3 regions of the Rossellomorea sp. NS-SX7 genome follow, and region 1 is predicted to be linked to each of the others. Evidence: a T-box and tRNA genes for the amino acid it is inferred to sense, from the RefSeq annotation. Region 1 holds a T-box; the other regions hold tRNA genes.
The links. A T-box is a leader RNA that pairs with one kind of tRNA and senses whether it is charged. The one in region 1 lies ahead of thrS (threonine--tRNA ligase), so its partner is inferred to be a tRNA-Thr.
Positions count from the first base shown of each region.

Region 1 (4,748 bases):
TCATCTTTTGTGTGATTACCAGACTGGAAGAAGCAAAGCTGAAAGATATCGTGGCTGAACACGATCCATCGGCATTCCTTGCGATTGCTGATATAGCTGAAGTAAGAGGGGGCAGGTTCAAGAAAGTTGATATTCATTAATGAAAAATAAAGATGCGCCTTGATTACCGCGCTTTTATATTAAGGAAGGATAAACGCAAATGACTTCTGTCGTTTGCGTTTTTCTTTTTTTGTGTCACAGGATCAATTCTTCATCGGGTGAGACAAGATGACCGAGTTGACCGTAGTGAATGATTCTCCTGTATTCCCCCCAAACTCTTTTACGTCCTGTTTCTGTATTCAACCAGTTTTCACGGTTGATTTCCTCACTCTGATATGTCGCATTGAATGTAAATGGAATATAAATTAAGTCAGGTGGGAAATGCTTCATGAGTGTCCTGATCTGCCTGCCTGCTACATGGCTTTTACAGATGACCAACAATGATTTTATCTCGGAAAAATCAATGATATCCTTTGCAAATAGTACATTTTCAAGGGAATTCGCCGATTGATCTTCATATACGATTTTGTCTTGGGGTATACCGGCTTGCAGGAGGTAAGAAATAATCACAGATGCTTCCGTGATAGAATGAGAGCGCTGCCCTTCCCATTCAGGATGGGCTGTGCCAGTCAAGCTTCTCCCCCCGGTCACGATGATTCTTGGAGCAAGATTCAGTTTGTAGGCCTCGATTGCTTTTTCCCAATGACCTGGATGGGTTCCGCTAAAGATAAAGATAGCATCACACCTTTTTGGCTGAATGCTCTGGAAAAAGGTAAGTTCAGTGACTTGTTTCAATTGTTCTTCATTCAACTGGGGCATTTCAGATTCTTTGGGTATGACTGGTTTCATCTTGATCCTCCTAACATACTGTAATCGCTTGTCATCTCCCAGAACTCTTGGTGTGTGGAGAAAAATAGGGGACCCAGCTCATCTTTTCTGATTTGCGCTCTTTTATGCAGGTTTGTTCGTTTGATTTTTTCCTCTATGGACTTGTACTGTGCCAGATCTTTATATTCCCAGATGGCCATAATGGATGTCTTATCCGAATTCACCCATCGTCCCACCAATTTGGAACCAAATCGAAGCTGGTTTGGCAGTAAATAGTTATGAAAAAACTCGCTGAAACGTTCAAGTTTGTCTGGATCAATTTGATAAGTCCGCATTCTATATACCATAATATTCCTCCTCTTGAATAAAATATTACACGTTTGTTCTTTTTTGTTCAACTATTATTTAAACGTTTTTTCTGTTTTGTTAATGTTTATTCGTTTTTCGTGATGTTATAAAGTTTATTTAATTGGTGTATTGACTATTAGAAAATACTGCCATATAATCTTTTTAACGATTTGGTAAAGTTTTGAATATACTATCTGTAAAGCAATGAAGAGGACATGAATCATTTTTGATTTTTTTTCAGAGAACAGGGTCACTGGCTGAGAGCCCTGAAGAAATGGAAATGGTTTACCACCTCGGAGCAATTATGGGGAATTTACAGTATCCATAATCGGGTCAGACCGTTATCTTTTTTGAGCGAAGCGAAACTGCTTCGGAATTAGGGTGGAACCACGACCGCACACGTCCCTTGTACTGGGATGAGTGCGGTCTTTTGTTTGTGAATGGACCAATTTATTTGGTAGTTGATTCACAACAGCATATATACATTAAGAGTTATGATTAAAAGCAATGAAGAGGACATGGGTCATTTTAGATTTTCTTTCCAGAGAACGGGGTCACCGGCTGAGAGCCCTGAAGAAATAGGAATGATTCACCACCTCAGAGCAATTATGGGGAACCTTCAGTATCCATAATCGGGTCAGACCGTTATCTTTTTTGAGCGAAGCGAGACCGCTTCGGAATTAGGGTGGAACCACGACCGCACACGTCCCTTGCTTGGGGATGAGTGCGGTTTTTTTATTTATTTTTAGGAGGGATGATCATGTCAATTCAAAATGAAGCAGAAAAAAGGAATCATCGGAAGCTTGGTGCGCAGCTTGAATTATTTATGTCAATGGAGGAAGCACCGGGTATGCCGTTTTTCCTGCCTAAGGGAATGGTTGTCAGAAATGAGCTTGAGAGGTTCTGGAAAGAAGAGCATCGAAAAGCAGGATATGAGGAAATAAAGACACCGGTCATGATGAAACAGGAGCTGTGGGAACAGTCAGGACACTGGCAGCATTATCATGAAAATATGTATTTCTCGAAAGTTGATGATCAATCATATGCAATCAAGCCGATGAATTGTCCGGGGGCCGTATTGATTTATAAAAGCAAGAGAAGGAGCTATCGTGAACTGCCGATCCGTTATGGTGAGCTTGGACTGGTCCATCGACACGAACTTTCCGGTTCATTAAGCGGGCTGCTCAGGGTCAGGACTTTCACTCAAGATGATGCACATTTATTCGTGCTGGAGGATCAGGTCCAATCGGAGCTGAATAACGTTCTCGATTTGATTGATGTTTTTTATGCTAAGTTTGGATTTCAATATAAAATTGAACTGTCCACTCGCCCAGAGGAATATATGGGATCGATAGAGATGTGGAATAAAGCCGAAGAAGATTTGGAAAGAGTTCTGCAGAGTAGAAATGCAGATTACCAAATCAATGAAGGGGACGGCTCATTTTACGGACCAAAGATCGACTTTCATCTTGTAGACTCCATCGGACGCAGCTGGCAGTGCGGTACTGTGCAGCTTGATTTCCAGATGCCCGAGAAATTCAATTGTGAATACATTGGTGAAGATAATAAAGTACACAGGCCAATCATGATTCACCGTGCCATTTATGGTTCCATTGAGCGTTTCATGGCCATACTCATTGAACATTATGAAGGGAATTTTCCACTGTGGCTTGCCCCGGTACAAGTAAAGATTCTTCCGATATCGCAGGTACAAATGGAGTACGCTCTCCATGTGAAACAACATTTGTCCCATAAGGGAATCAGAGTGGAAGTAGATGACCGCAGTGAAAAAATCGGTTATAAAATAAGGGAGGCACAGCTGGAAAAAGTACCTTGTGTAATGGTTGTCGGAAATAAAGAAAGCCAGGAAGGGAAGGTTTCCTTGAGAAATCGTGAAGGCAAGTCCGAGGTATTTAGTCTTGAAGCAGTCATTCAATATGTGATGGATGAAATGAAGAAATAGAAAATAAATGGAATATATGTGTATTTTTTCTTGACGGTGACTTATATATTATATAGACTAATTGAAGGGAAATTTGCAATTTTTAAAAAAGGGGGAAGAAGGATGGGATCATTCATCTTAGGCAGATCGAACGGAATACCTTTCTTTCTTTTCCTTTTAAGGACTAAAAGTATTTATTACTTTTGGTCCTTTTTTTGTCCGGTAATGACTGGTGGTGAAAGAAAGCGGTGCCTGTAATTTGTGGTTCACGCGATAATCTGAATGGGGGTATGATGATGGGGAAATTCGAACGGGTATTGGTGAAACTGAGCGGCGGTGCATTGGCTGACGGTGAAGGGAATAATTTCGGAACCGATCAACTTGAGCATATTGCAAATGAAATCCTGTCGATTGTTGATTTGGGTGTGCAGGTATCGATTGTGGTTGGAGGCGGGAACATTTTTCGCGGGAACTTGGCTGACAAATGGGGGATTGAGAGGGTAGAGGCAGATAGTATAGGAACGCTTGGCACGATCATCAACAGTCTAATGCTGAGGGGCGTCCTCAAGAGTAAAACAGATAGGGAAATAAGGGTAATGACCTCCATGCCGGTCTCTGCTGTAGCAGAACCATATATCCGGCTCCGGGCGGTACACCATCTTGATAAGGGATATATTGTCATTTTCGGCGGCGGGAATGGGCAGCCATTCGTCACCACCGACTATCCGAGCGTACAACGTGCAATAGAAACGGACAGCGATGCGATATTTGTCGCAAAGCAAGGTGTGGCTGGAGTGTTTACAAGTGACCCAAAGGTAGATCGGGATGCGAAAATGTATCATAATCTCAACTACAATGACGTGGTAAAAAACAATATCAAAGTAATGGATCAGTCCGCGCTCCTTCTTGCAAGGGATTATAAACTGCCAGTGCATATCTTTAACTTTGAAGAAGTTGGTATGATGAAAAGAATCATTGAAGGGGAAAAGGCTGGAACACTGATCAATCATGAGAAATCCAGGCTGAGCTTGTGAATGTGTTGAAAAAAATGAAACCCCGCCTATAACGGCGGGGCTGCATTAAAATACTTTCCTGTTCTCATTCGGTTCATCAAGTGTCATTTGCTTAAGCTCAAGCTTCATTTTCTCTGTTTCAATCACAAAATTTTCATGTTTTAATTGTTCGAGTTTCAATTGATCTTCAATCATTTTCTGCTTCATTTTTGATTGTTTTTGAATATGGTCTGTAAAAATAGCAATGATAGGAATGGAAAAAATCATGATAACTGCAATGGTCCCAGTCATTTTTTACCTCCTTGTTTCATTGAAAACCCTTTATAGTTCATTCTTGATAGTAAAATTATAACAAAAACAGAAGGGCTCGTATATAGATGCTTAACATAATATGTAAAAGTAGGAAATCACTACTTGATTGCTTTTTCATGATTATATAATGTTGGACTTTGAATGGATGATGTTTATAGGAGGTTGGGGGAGGAGTTCGGCTGAATGTGATCCGAAAATACATGAATTGACTTGAATTCATCAAAAAGAGGATTGCTTCCTTTGCACCGATCCAATTTCACAAAACA
Region 1 is NZ_CM128249.1:1,638,716-1,643,463, forward strand. Features, by position in the region: gene ACUXV2_RS07955 (YitT family protein) at 1-140, shown strand, start outside; gene ACUXV2_RS07960 (YdcF family protein) at 235-888, opposite strand; gene ACUXV2_RS07965 (NIPSNAP family protein) at 885-1,214, opposite strand; T-box leader at 1,411-1,625, shown strand; T-box leader at 1,714-1,929, shown strand; gene thrS (threonine--tRNA ligase) at 1,976-3,178, shown strand; gene pyrH (UMP kinase) at 3,454-4,191, shown strand; gene ACUXV2_RS07980 (hypothetical protein) at 4,237-4,461, opposite strand.

Region 2 (4,748 bases), 750 kb from region 1:
CGTCGGAAGCTGGGAGGACCATCTCCCAAGGCTAAATACTACCTAGTGACCGATAGTGAACCAGTACCGTGAGGGAAAGGTGAAAAGCACCCCGGAAGGGGAGTGAAAGAGAACCTGAAACCGTGTGCCTACAAGTAGTCAGAGCCCGTTAACGGGTGATGGCGTGCCTTTTGTAGAATGAACCGGCGAGTTACGATCCCATGCAAGGTTAAGTCGATGAGACGGAGCCGCAGCGAAAGCGAGTCTGAATAGGGCGAATGAGTATGTGGTCGTAGACCCGAAACCAGGTGATCTACCCATGTCCAGGATGAAGTCCAGGTAACACTGGATGGAGGTCCGAACCCACGCACGTTGAAAAGTGCGGGGATGAGGTGTGGGTAGCGGAGAAATTCCAATCGAACTTGGAGATAGCTGGTTCTCTCCGAAATAGCTTTAGGGCTAGCCTCATGTGTAAGAGTCTTGGAGGTAGAGCACTGTTTGGACTAGGGGCCCTCATCGGGTTACCGAATTCAGACAAACTCCGAATGCCAAAGACTTATCCATGGGAGTCAGACTGCGAGTGATAAGATCCGTAGTCGAAAGGGAAACAGCCCAGACCACCAGCTAAGGTCCCAAAGTATACGTTAAGTGGAAAAGGATGTGGAGTTGCTTAGACAACCAGGATGTTGGCTTAGAAGCAGCCACCATTTAAAGAGTGCGTAATAGCTCACTGGTCGAGTGACTCTGCGCCGAAAATGTACCGGGGCTAAACGTATCACCGAAGCTGTGGATTGACACCTTTTGGTGTCAGTGGTAGGAGAGCGTTCTAAGGACAGTGAAGTCAGACCGTAAGGACTGGTGGAGTGCTTAGAAGTGAGAATGCCGGTATGAGTAGCGAAAGATGGGTGAGAATCCCATCCACCGAATGCCTAAGGTTTCCTGAGGAAGGCTCGTCCGCTCAGGGTTAGTCGGGACCTAAGTCGAGGCCGATAGGCGTAGACGATGGACAACAGGTTGATATTCCTGTACCACCTCTTTTCCGTTTGAGCAATGGGGGGACGCAGGAGGATAGGGTAAGCGCACTGCTGGATATGTGCGTCTAAGCAGTTAGGCTGATGATGAGGCAAATCCCATCATCGCGAAATGAGCTGTGATAGCGAGCGAATTATAGTAGCGAAGTTCCTGATTCCACACTGCCAAGAAAAGCCTCTAGCGAGGAAAAAGGTGCCCGTACCGCAAACCGACACAGGTAGGCGAGGAGAGAATCCTAAGGTGAGCGAGAGAACTCTCGTTAAGGAACTCGGCAAAATGACCCCGTAACTTCGGGAGAAGGGGTGCTCTTTGAGGTGCATAGCCTCGAAGAGCCGCAGTGAATAGGCCCAGGCGACTGTTTAGCAAAAACACAGGTCTCTGCGAAGCCGTAAGGCGAAGTATAGGGGCTGACGCCTGCCCGGTGCTGGAAGGTTAAGAGGAGTGCTTAGCGCAAGCGAAGGTGCGAATCGAAGCCCCAGTAAACGGCGGCCGTAACTATAACGGTCCTAAGGTAGCGAAATTCCTTGTCGGGTAAGTTCCGACCCGCACGAAAGGCGTAACGATCTGGGCACTGTCTCAACGAGAGACTCGGTGAAATTATAGTACCTGTGAAGATGCAGGTTACCCGCGACAGGACGGAAAGACCCCGTGGAGCTTTACTGTAGCCTGATATTGAATTTTGGTACAGCTTGTACAGGATAGGTAGGAGCCTTGGAAGCCGGAGCGCCAGCTTCGGTGGAGGCGTTGGTGGGATACTACCCTGGCTGTATTGAAATTCTAACCCGCGCCCCTTATCGGGGTGGGAGACAGTGTCAGGTGGGCAGTTTGACTGGGGCGGTCGCCTCCTAAAGAGTAACGGAGGCGCCCAAAGGTTCCCTCAGAATGGTTGGAAATCATTCGCAGAGTGTAAAGGCACAAGGGAGCTTGACTGCGAGACCTACAAGTCGAGCAGGGACGAAAGTCGGGCTTAGTGATCCGGTGGTTCCGCATGGAAGGGCCATCGCTCAACGGATAAAAGCTACCCCGGGGATAACAGGCTTATCTCCCCCAAGAGTCCACATCGACGGGGAGGTTTGGCACCTCGATGTCGGCTCATCGCATCCTGGGGCTGTAGTCGGTCCCAAGGGTTGGGCTGTTCGCCCATTAAAGCGGTACGCGAGCTGGGTTCAGAACGTCGTGAGACAGTTCGGTCCCTATCCGTCGTGGGCGCAGGAAATTTGAGAGGAGCTGTCCTTAGTACGAGAGGACCGGGATGGACGCACCGCTGGTGTACCAGTTGTCTTGCCAAAGGCATCGCTGGGTAGCTATGTGCGGAAGGGATAAGTGCTGAAAGCATCTAAGCATGAAGCCCCCCTCGAGATGAGATTTCCCATCACTTTATGTGAGTAAGATCCCTAGAAGATGACTAGGTAGATAGGTCAGAGGTGGAAGCATGGTGACATGTGGAGCTGACTGATACTAATCGATCGAGGACTTAACCACAAAGAGTCATTTTAAATGAACACAACGGCAATACCGGTATTCTTGACATCAATCCTTTATCTAGTTTTCAGGGAATAAATTTCTCTTAAAAAGTACAAAAAAAGTCTTGAAAAATCTTTGAAAGACGATATAATAGTACTTGTCCCTAAAAAAGACATCATAAATTTGTCTGGTGATTATGGCGAAGAGGTCACACCCGTTCCCATGCCGAACACGGAAGTTAAGCTCTTCAGCGCCGATGGTAGTTGGGGGATCTCCCCCTGTGAGAGTAGGACATCGCCAGGCACATCGTTCCGCAGTAGCTCAGTGGTAGAGCTATCGGCTGTTAACCGATCGGTCGCAAGTTCGAATCTTGCCTGCGGAGCCATATGGAGAGCTGTCCGAGTGGTCGAAGGAGCACGATTGGAAATCGTGTAGACGGTCAACGCTGTCTCAAGGGTTCAAATCCCTTGCTCTCCGCCATAACATACTTATATGGCCCGTTGGTCAAGCGGTTAAGACACCGCCCTTTCACGGCGGTAACACGGGTTCGAATCCCGTACGGGTCACCAAAGAAGTTTTTTCGCCTAAGCGAAAAGAACTCACCATACAAATTGGAGGATTAGCTCAGCTGGGAGAGCATCTGCCTTACAAGCAGAGGGTCGGCGGTTCGATCCCGTCATCCTCCACCATAGCTTTTTCACGAAGCATAAAGTAGTGAAAATACCTTTCCTTACTTTAAGGAAAACGCTTTAAGAAGATTTTATATCGTCGCGGGGTGGAGCAGTTCGGTAGCTCGTCGGGCTCATAACCCGAAGGTCGCAGGTTCAAATCCTGTCCCCGCAATACCATTGGTCTGGTAGTTCAGTTGGTTAGAATGCCTGCCTGTCACGCAGGAGGTCGCGGGTTCGAGTCCCGTCCAGACCGCCATTTTATTTGAATAGTTAGAAGTAATAAACAAAAAATACGGCTCAGTAGCTCAGTTGGTAGAGCACGGTGAATAAGCTTCACCGAGTAAACATCAGCGTACAGCTCGAGCAGCAACTTGAATAATCCTTCTGAGAGCTGGACGATGGACAATCGGATACTCAGATTAGGAACGAAAATAATATTATGGCTCAGTAGCTCAGTTGGTAGAGCAATGGACTGAAAATCCATGTGTCGGCGGTTCGATTCCGTCCTGAGCCACCATGTTTTTTTACGAAGCATAGCGGAGTAAAACAAACGTCTTTAATGTTTACCATGTATACAATGATAAGTTTATTAGCCGAAACTTGATCATCATTTTACGTGCCGGTGTAGCTCAACTGGTAGAGCAACTGACTTGTAATCAGTAGGTTGGGGGTTCAAGTCCTCTTGCCGGCACCACTCAACAGATGGAGGGGTAGCGAAGTGGCTAAACGCGGCGGACTGTAAATCCGCTCCTTCGGGTTCGGCAGTTCGAATCTGCCCCCCTCCACCATGATTTTTTACGAAGCGTCAGCGGAGTAAAATAATCTTCTTTAACCTTTGAGCAGCGAAGCGGAGCATTATGCTTATATGCGAAGAGTAAGAAAAAACAAATTTTCATAGGGGCATAGTTTAACGGTAGAACGAAGGTCTCCAAAACCTTTGGTGTGGGTTCGATTCCTACTGCCCCTGCCAATACGATTATGGCGATTGTGGCGAAGTGGTTAACGCACCGGATTGTGGTTCCGGCATTCGTGGGTTCGATTCCCATCAGTCGCCCCATAATTGTCACACTAACAATATAGTGACATATACTATCAGTGGGCTATAGCCAAGCGGTAAGGCATCGCACTTTGACTGCGACATGCGTTGGTTCGAATCCAGCTAGCCCAGTAGTATTGCGGAAGTAGTTCAGTGGTAGAACACCACCTTGCCAAGGTGGGGGTCGCGGGTTCGAATCCCGTCTTCCGCTCCATTCATATGGCGCCATAGCCAAGTGGTAAGGCAGAGGTCTGCAAAACCTTTATCACCGGTTCAAATCCGGTTGGCGCCTCCATATGAATGCCGGTGTGGCGGAATAGGCAGACGCGCACGACTCAAAATCGTGTTCCTCACGGAGTGCCGGTTCGACCCCGGCCACCGGTACCATTGCGGGTGTAGTTTAATGGTAAAACCTCAGCCTTCCAAGCTGATGTCGTGGGTTCGATTCCCATCACCCGCTCCAATCATACATACTTAAGACTTTCTCTTGATGAGGGAGTCTTTTTTGTTTTTAAGGAAAGGAGCTGAAGGATAATGGTTCGAGGATCATGCTTTGTATCTGAAAA
Region 2 is NZ_CM128249.1:890,140-894,887, forward strand. Features, by position in the region: rRNA gene ACUXV2_RS04270 (23S ribosomal RNA) at 1-2,493, shown strand, start outside; rRNA gene rrf (5S ribosomal RNA) at 2,662-2,778, shown strand; tRNA gene ACUXV2_RS04280 (tRNA-Asn) at 2,786-2,860, shown strand; tRNA gene ACUXV2_RS04285 (tRNA-Ser) at 2,864-2,955, shown strand; tRNA gene ACUXV2_RS04290 (tRNA-Glu) at 2,970-3,044, shown strand; tRNA gene ACUXV2_RS04295 (tRNA-Val) at 3,089-3,164, shown strand; tRNA gene ACUXV2_RS04300 (tRNA-Met) at 3,245-3,318, shown strand; tRNA gene ACUXV2_RS04305 (tRNA-Asp) at 3,326-3,402, shown strand; tRNA gene ACUXV2_RS04310 (tRNA-Phe) at 3,588-3,663, shown strand; tRNA gene ACUXV2_RS04315 (tRNA-Thr) at 3,765-3,840, shown strand; tRNA gene ACUXV2_RS04320 (tRNA-Tyr) at 3,851-3,934, shown strand; tRNA gene ACUXV2_RS04325 (tRNA-Trp) at 4,043-4,116, shown strand; tRNA gene ACUXV2_RS04330 (tRNA-His) at 4,128-4,203, shown strand; tRNA gene ACUXV2_RS04335 (tRNA-Gln) at 4,243-4,314, shown strand; tRNA gene ACUXV2_RS04340 (tRNA-Gly) at 4,322-4,396, shown strand; tRNA gene ACUXV2_RS04345 (tRNA-Cys) at 4,404-4,477, shown strand; tRNA gene ACUXV2_RS04350 (tRNA-Leu) at 4,485-4,569, shown strand; tRNA gene ACUXV2_RS04355 (tRNA-Gly) at 4,572-4,645, shown strand.
Region 2: it encodes a tRNA-Thr, which carries the amino acid that the T-box ahead of thrS (threonine--tRNA ligase) is inferred to sense. The anticodon was not compared.

Region 3 (4,748 bases), 1.4 Mb from region 1:
CTACCCATGTCCAGGATGAAGTCCAGGTAACACTGGATGGAGGTCCGAACCCACGCACGTTGAAAAGTGCGGGGATGAGGTGTGGGTAGCGGAGAAATTCCAATCGAACTTGGAGATAGCTGGTTCTCTCCGAAATAGCTTTAGGGCTAGCCTCATGTGTAAGAGTCTTGGAGGTAGAGCACTGTTTGGACTAGGGGCCCTCATCGGGTTACCGAATTCAGACAAACTCCGAATGCCAAAGACTTATCCATGGGAGTCAGACTGCGAGTGATAAGATCCGTAGTCGAAAGGGAAACAGCCCAGACCACCAGCTAAGGTCCCAAAGTATACGTTAAGTGGAAAAGGATGTGGAGTTGCTTAGACAACCAGGATGTTGGCTTAGAAGCAGCCACCATTTAAAGAGTGCGTAATAGCTCACTGGTCGAGTGACTCTGCGCCGAAAATGTACCGGGGCTAAACGTATCACCGAAGCTGTGGATTGACACCTTTAGGTGTCAGTGGTAGGAGAGCGTTCTAAGGACAGTGAAGTCAGACCGTAAGGACTGGTGGAGTGCTTAGAAGTGAGAATGCCGGTATGAGTAGCGAAAGATGGGTGAGAATCCCATCCACCGAATGCCTAAGGTTTCCTGAGGAAGGCTCGTCCGCTCAGGGTTAGTCGGGACCTAAGTCGAGGCCGATAGGCGTAGACGATGGACAACAGGTTGATATTCCTGTACCACCTCTTTTCCGTTTGAGCAATGGGGGGACGCAGGAGGATAGGGTAAGCGCACTGCTGGATATGTGCGTCTAAGCAGTTAGGCTGATGATGAGGCAAATCCCGTCATCGTGAAGGCTGAGCTGTGATAGCGAGCGAATTATAGTAGCGAAGTTCCTGATTCCACACTGCCAAGAAAAGCCTCTAGCGAGGAAAAAGGTGCCCGTACCGCAAACCGACACAGGTAGGCGAGGAGAGAATCCTAAGGTGAGCGAGAGAACTCTCGTTAAGGAACTCGGCAAAATGACCCCGTAACTTCGGGAGAAGGGGTGCTCTTTGAGGTGCATAGCCTCGAAGAGCCGCAGTGAATAGGCCCAGGCGACTGTTTAGCAAAAACACAGGTCTCTGCGAAGCCGTAAGGCGAAGTATAGGGGCTGACGCCTGCCCGGTGCTGGAAGGTTAAGAGGAGTGCTTAGCGCAAGCGAAGGTGCGAATCGAAGCCCCAGTAAACGGCGGCCGTAACTATAACGGTCCTAAGGTAGCGAAATTCCTTGTCGGGTAAGTTCCGACCCGCACGAAAGGCGTAACGATCTGGGCACTGTCTCAACGAGAGACTCGGTGAAATTATAGTACCTGTGAAGATGCAGGTTACCCGCGACAGGACGGAAAGACCCCGTGGAGCTTTACTGTAGCCTGATATTGAATTTTGGTACAGCTTGTACAGGATAGGTAGGAGCCTTGGAAGCCGGAGCGCCAGCTTCGGTGGAGGCGTTGGTGGGATACTACCCTGGCTGTATTGAAATTCTAACCCGCGCCCCTTATCGGGGTGGGAGACAGTGTCAGGTGGGCAGTTTGACTGGGGCGGTCGCCTCCTAAAGAGTAACGGAGGCGCCCAAAGGTTCCCTCAGAATGGTTGGAAATCATTCGCAGAGTGTAAAGGCACAAGGGAGCTTGACTGCGAGACCTACAAGTCGAGCAGGGACGAAAGTCGGGCTTAGTGATCCGGTGGTTCCGCATGGAAGGGCCATCGCTCAACGGATAAAAGCTACCCCGGGGATAACAGGCTTATCTCCCCCAAGAGTCCACATCGACGGGGAGGTTTGGCACCTCGATGTCGGCTCATCGCATCCTGGGGCTGTAGTCGGTCCCAAGGGTTGGGCTGTTCGCCCATTAAAGCGGTACGCGAGCTGGGTTCAGAACGTCGTGAGACAGTTCGGTCCCTATCCGTCGTGGGCGCAGGAAATTTGAGAGGAGCTGTCCTTAGTACGAGAGGACCGGGATGGACGCACCGCTGGTGTACCAGTTGTCTTGCCAAAGGCATCGCTGGGTAGCTATGTGCGGAAGGGATAAGTGCTGAAAGCATCTAAGCATGAAGCCCCCCTCGAGATGAGATTTCCCATCACTTTATGTGAGTAAGATCCCTAGAAGATGACTAGGTAGATAGGTCAGAGGTGGAAGCATGGTGACATGTGGAGCTGACTGATACTAATCGATCGAGGACTTAACCACAAAGAGTCATTTTTAAATGAACAACGGCAATACCGGTATTCTTGACATCAATCCTTTATCTAGTTTTCAGGGAATAAATTTTAAATTAATACTTGAAATTTTCTCTGAAAAAGATATAATAATACTTGTCCTTAAAAAAGGATGAACAGTCTGGTGACTATGGCGAAGAGGTCACACCCGTTCCCATGCCGAACACGGAAGTTAAGCTCTTCAGCGCCGATGGTAGTTGGGGGATCTCCCCCTGTGAGAGTAGGACGTCGCCAGGCATAATATGGAGGATTAGCTCAGCTGGGAGAGCATCTGCCTTACAAGCAGAGGGTCGGCGGTTCGATCCCGTCATCCTCCACCATGCTTTTTTACGAAGCGAAGCGGAGTAAAATAAGCGTCCTTAATCTCTACAATGTATTCAATGCTTCGTCTAACAGACAAGCCTGTAATATAACCACGCCGGTGTAGCTCAACTGGTAGAGCAACTGACTTGTAATCAGTAGGTTGGGGGTTCAAGTCCTCTTGCCGGCACCACTTTGGTTTAAATCTCATAACTTTTATGAGCCATTAGCTCAGTTGGTAGAGCATCTGACTTTTAATCAGAGGGTCGAAGGTTCGAGTCCTTCATGGCTCACCATTGATTTTTGCTCAGGCAGAACATCATATCTTTTATCATGCGGGTGTGGCGGAATTGGCAGACGCACCAGACTTAGGATCTGGCGCCGCAAGGCGTGGGGGTTCAAGTCCCTTCACCCGCACCATTTACGCGGAAGTAGTTCAGTGGTAGAACACCACCTTGCCAAGGTGGGGGTCGCGGGTTCGAATCCCGTCTTCCGCTCCAACGATTTTTGCCGGGGTGGCGGAACTGGCAGACGCACAGGACTTAAAATCCTGCGGTAGGTGACTACCGTACCGGTTCGATTCCGGTCCTCGGCACCAGAGTTTTTTTGTGAAAGAAAATAACATTCATAATATTAAGCGCCCGTAGCTCAATTGGATAGAGCGTTTGACTACGGATCAAAAGGTTAGGGGTTCGACTCCTCTCGGGCGCGCCATCTATTTCGGGAAGTAGCTCAGCTTGGTAGAGCACTTGGTTTGGGACCAAGGGGTCGCAGGTTCGAATCCTGTCTTCCCGACCACCTTAGATGGGGCCTTAGCTCAGCTGGGAGAGCGCCTGCTTTGCACGCAGGAGGTCAGCGGTTCGATCCCGCTAGGCTCCACCAAGATTTTTTACGCAGCGTAAGCGGAGTAAAACAATCTTCCATATTATTTTGCTTCAGCAAAATATCTACAATTAGATATAAATGTTTCTTGGCGGTGTAGCTCAGCTGGCTAGAGCGTACGGTTCATACCCGTGAGGTCGGGGGTTCGATCCCCTCCGCCGCTACCAATACGGACCTTTAGCTCAGTTGGTTAGAGCAGACGGCTCATAACCGTCCGGTCGTAGGTTCGAGTCCTACAAGGTCCACCATTTACATTTAAAACACGGAGGAATACCCAAGTCCGGCTGAAGGGATCGGTCTTGAAAACCGACAGGGGTGTTAAAGCCCGCGGGGGTTCGAATCCCTCTTCCTCCGCCATATTCCCTTTTAAATTATTATCGTCGCGGGGTGGAGCACGTCCGAATAATCTTCGGAGCTTTCACATCAGCGCACCGACGGAGCAGCAGCTTGAATAAGCTTACTGAAGTCGGGGTGGTTCTAACGGATATTAATTCGTGAGGTCACAATTTAATTTAACTCTTATTATCGTCGCGGGGTGGAGCAGTTCGGTAGCTCGTCGGGCTCATAACCCGAAGGTCGCAGGTTCAAATCCTGTCCCCGCAATACCATTTTTGACAAGCTAATACTTATCCTAATCGGTAACCGATGGATGAATATTTTGACTATCGTCAAAAATTCTTGGTCTGGTAGTTCAGTTGGTTAGAATGCCTGCCTGTCACGCAGGAGGTCGCGGGTTCGAGTCCCGTCCAGACCGCCACTAATTACATAGTGTGGATCAGTAGCTCAGTTGGTAGAGCACGGTGAATAAGCTTCATCGATTATGCATCAGCGTACAGCTTGAGCAGCATCTTGAATAGTCTTTCTGAAAGCTGGACGATGGACTATCACACTCTATGTTTAGGAAATTTACATATGATGGCTCAGTAGCTCAGTTGGTAGAGCAATGGACTGAAAATCCATGTGTCGGCGGTTCGATTCCGTCCTGAGCCACCATTTTTCATTTATATCATACTTTTATGGCGATTGTGGCGAAGTGGTTAACGCACCGGATTGTGGTTCCGGCATTCGTGGGTTCGATTCCCATCAGTCGCCCCATATTTATTGCGGGTGTAGTTTAATGGTAAAACCTCAGCCTTCCAAGCTGATGTCGTGGGTTCGATTCCCATCACCCGCTCCATGGGCCTATAGCTCAGCTGGTTAGAGCGCACGCCTGATAAGCGTGAGGTCGGTGGTTCGAGTCCACTTAGGCCCACCATTTCAATATTCCGCAGTAGCTCAGTGGTAGAGCTATCGGCTGTTAACCGATCGGTCGCAAGTTCGAATCTTGCCTGCGG
Region 3 is NZ_CM128249.1:3,065,087-3,069,834, reverse strand. Features, by position in the region: rRNA gene ACUXV2_RS15380 (23S ribosomal RNA) at 1-2,203, shown strand, start outside; rRNA gene rrf (5S ribosomal RNA) at 2,353-2,469, shown strand; tRNA gene ACUXV2_RS15370 (tRNA-Val) at 2,477-2,552, shown strand; tRNA gene ACUXV2_RS15365 (tRNA-Thr) at 2,650-2,725, shown strand; tRNA gene ACUXV2_RS15360 (tRNA-Lys) at 2,753-2,828, shown strand; tRNA gene ACUXV2_RS15355 (tRNA-Leu) at 2,868-2,952, shown strand; tRNA gene ACUXV2_RS15350 (tRNA-Gly) at 2,958-3,032, shown strand; tRNA gene ACUXV2_RS15345 (tRNA-Leu) at 3,042-3,130, shown strand; tRNA gene ACUXV2_RS15340 (tRNA-Arg) at 3,170-3,246, shown strand; tRNA gene ACUXV2_RS15335 (tRNA-Pro) at 3,254-3,330, shown strand; tRNA gene ACUXV2_RS15330 (tRNA-Ala) at 3,339-3,414, shown strand; tRNA gene ACUXV2_RS15325 (tRNA-Met) at 3,505-3,581, shown strand; tRNA gene ACUXV2_RS15320 (tRNA-Ile) at 3,586-3,662, shown strand; tRNA gene ACUXV2_RS15315 (tRNA-Ser) at 3,679-3,771, shown strand; tRNA gene ACUXV2_RS15310 (tRNA-Met) at 3,944-4,017, shown strand; tRNA gene ACUXV2_RS15305 (tRNA-Asp) at 4,095-4,171, shown strand; tRNA gene ACUXV2_RS15300 (tRNA-Phe) at 4,332-4,407, shown strand; tRNA gene ACUXV2_RS15295 (tRNA-His) at 4,434-4,509, shown strand; tRNA gene ACUXV2_RS15290 (tRNA-Gly) at 4,518-4,591, shown strand; tRNA gene ACUXV2_RS15285 (tRNA-Ile) at 4,593-4,669, shown strand; tRNA gene ACUXV2_RS15280 (tRNA-Asn) at 4,679-4,748, shown strand, end outside.
Region 3: it encodes a tRNA-Thr, which carries the amino acid that the T-box ahead of thrS (threonine--tRNA ligase) is inferred to sense. The anticodon was not compared.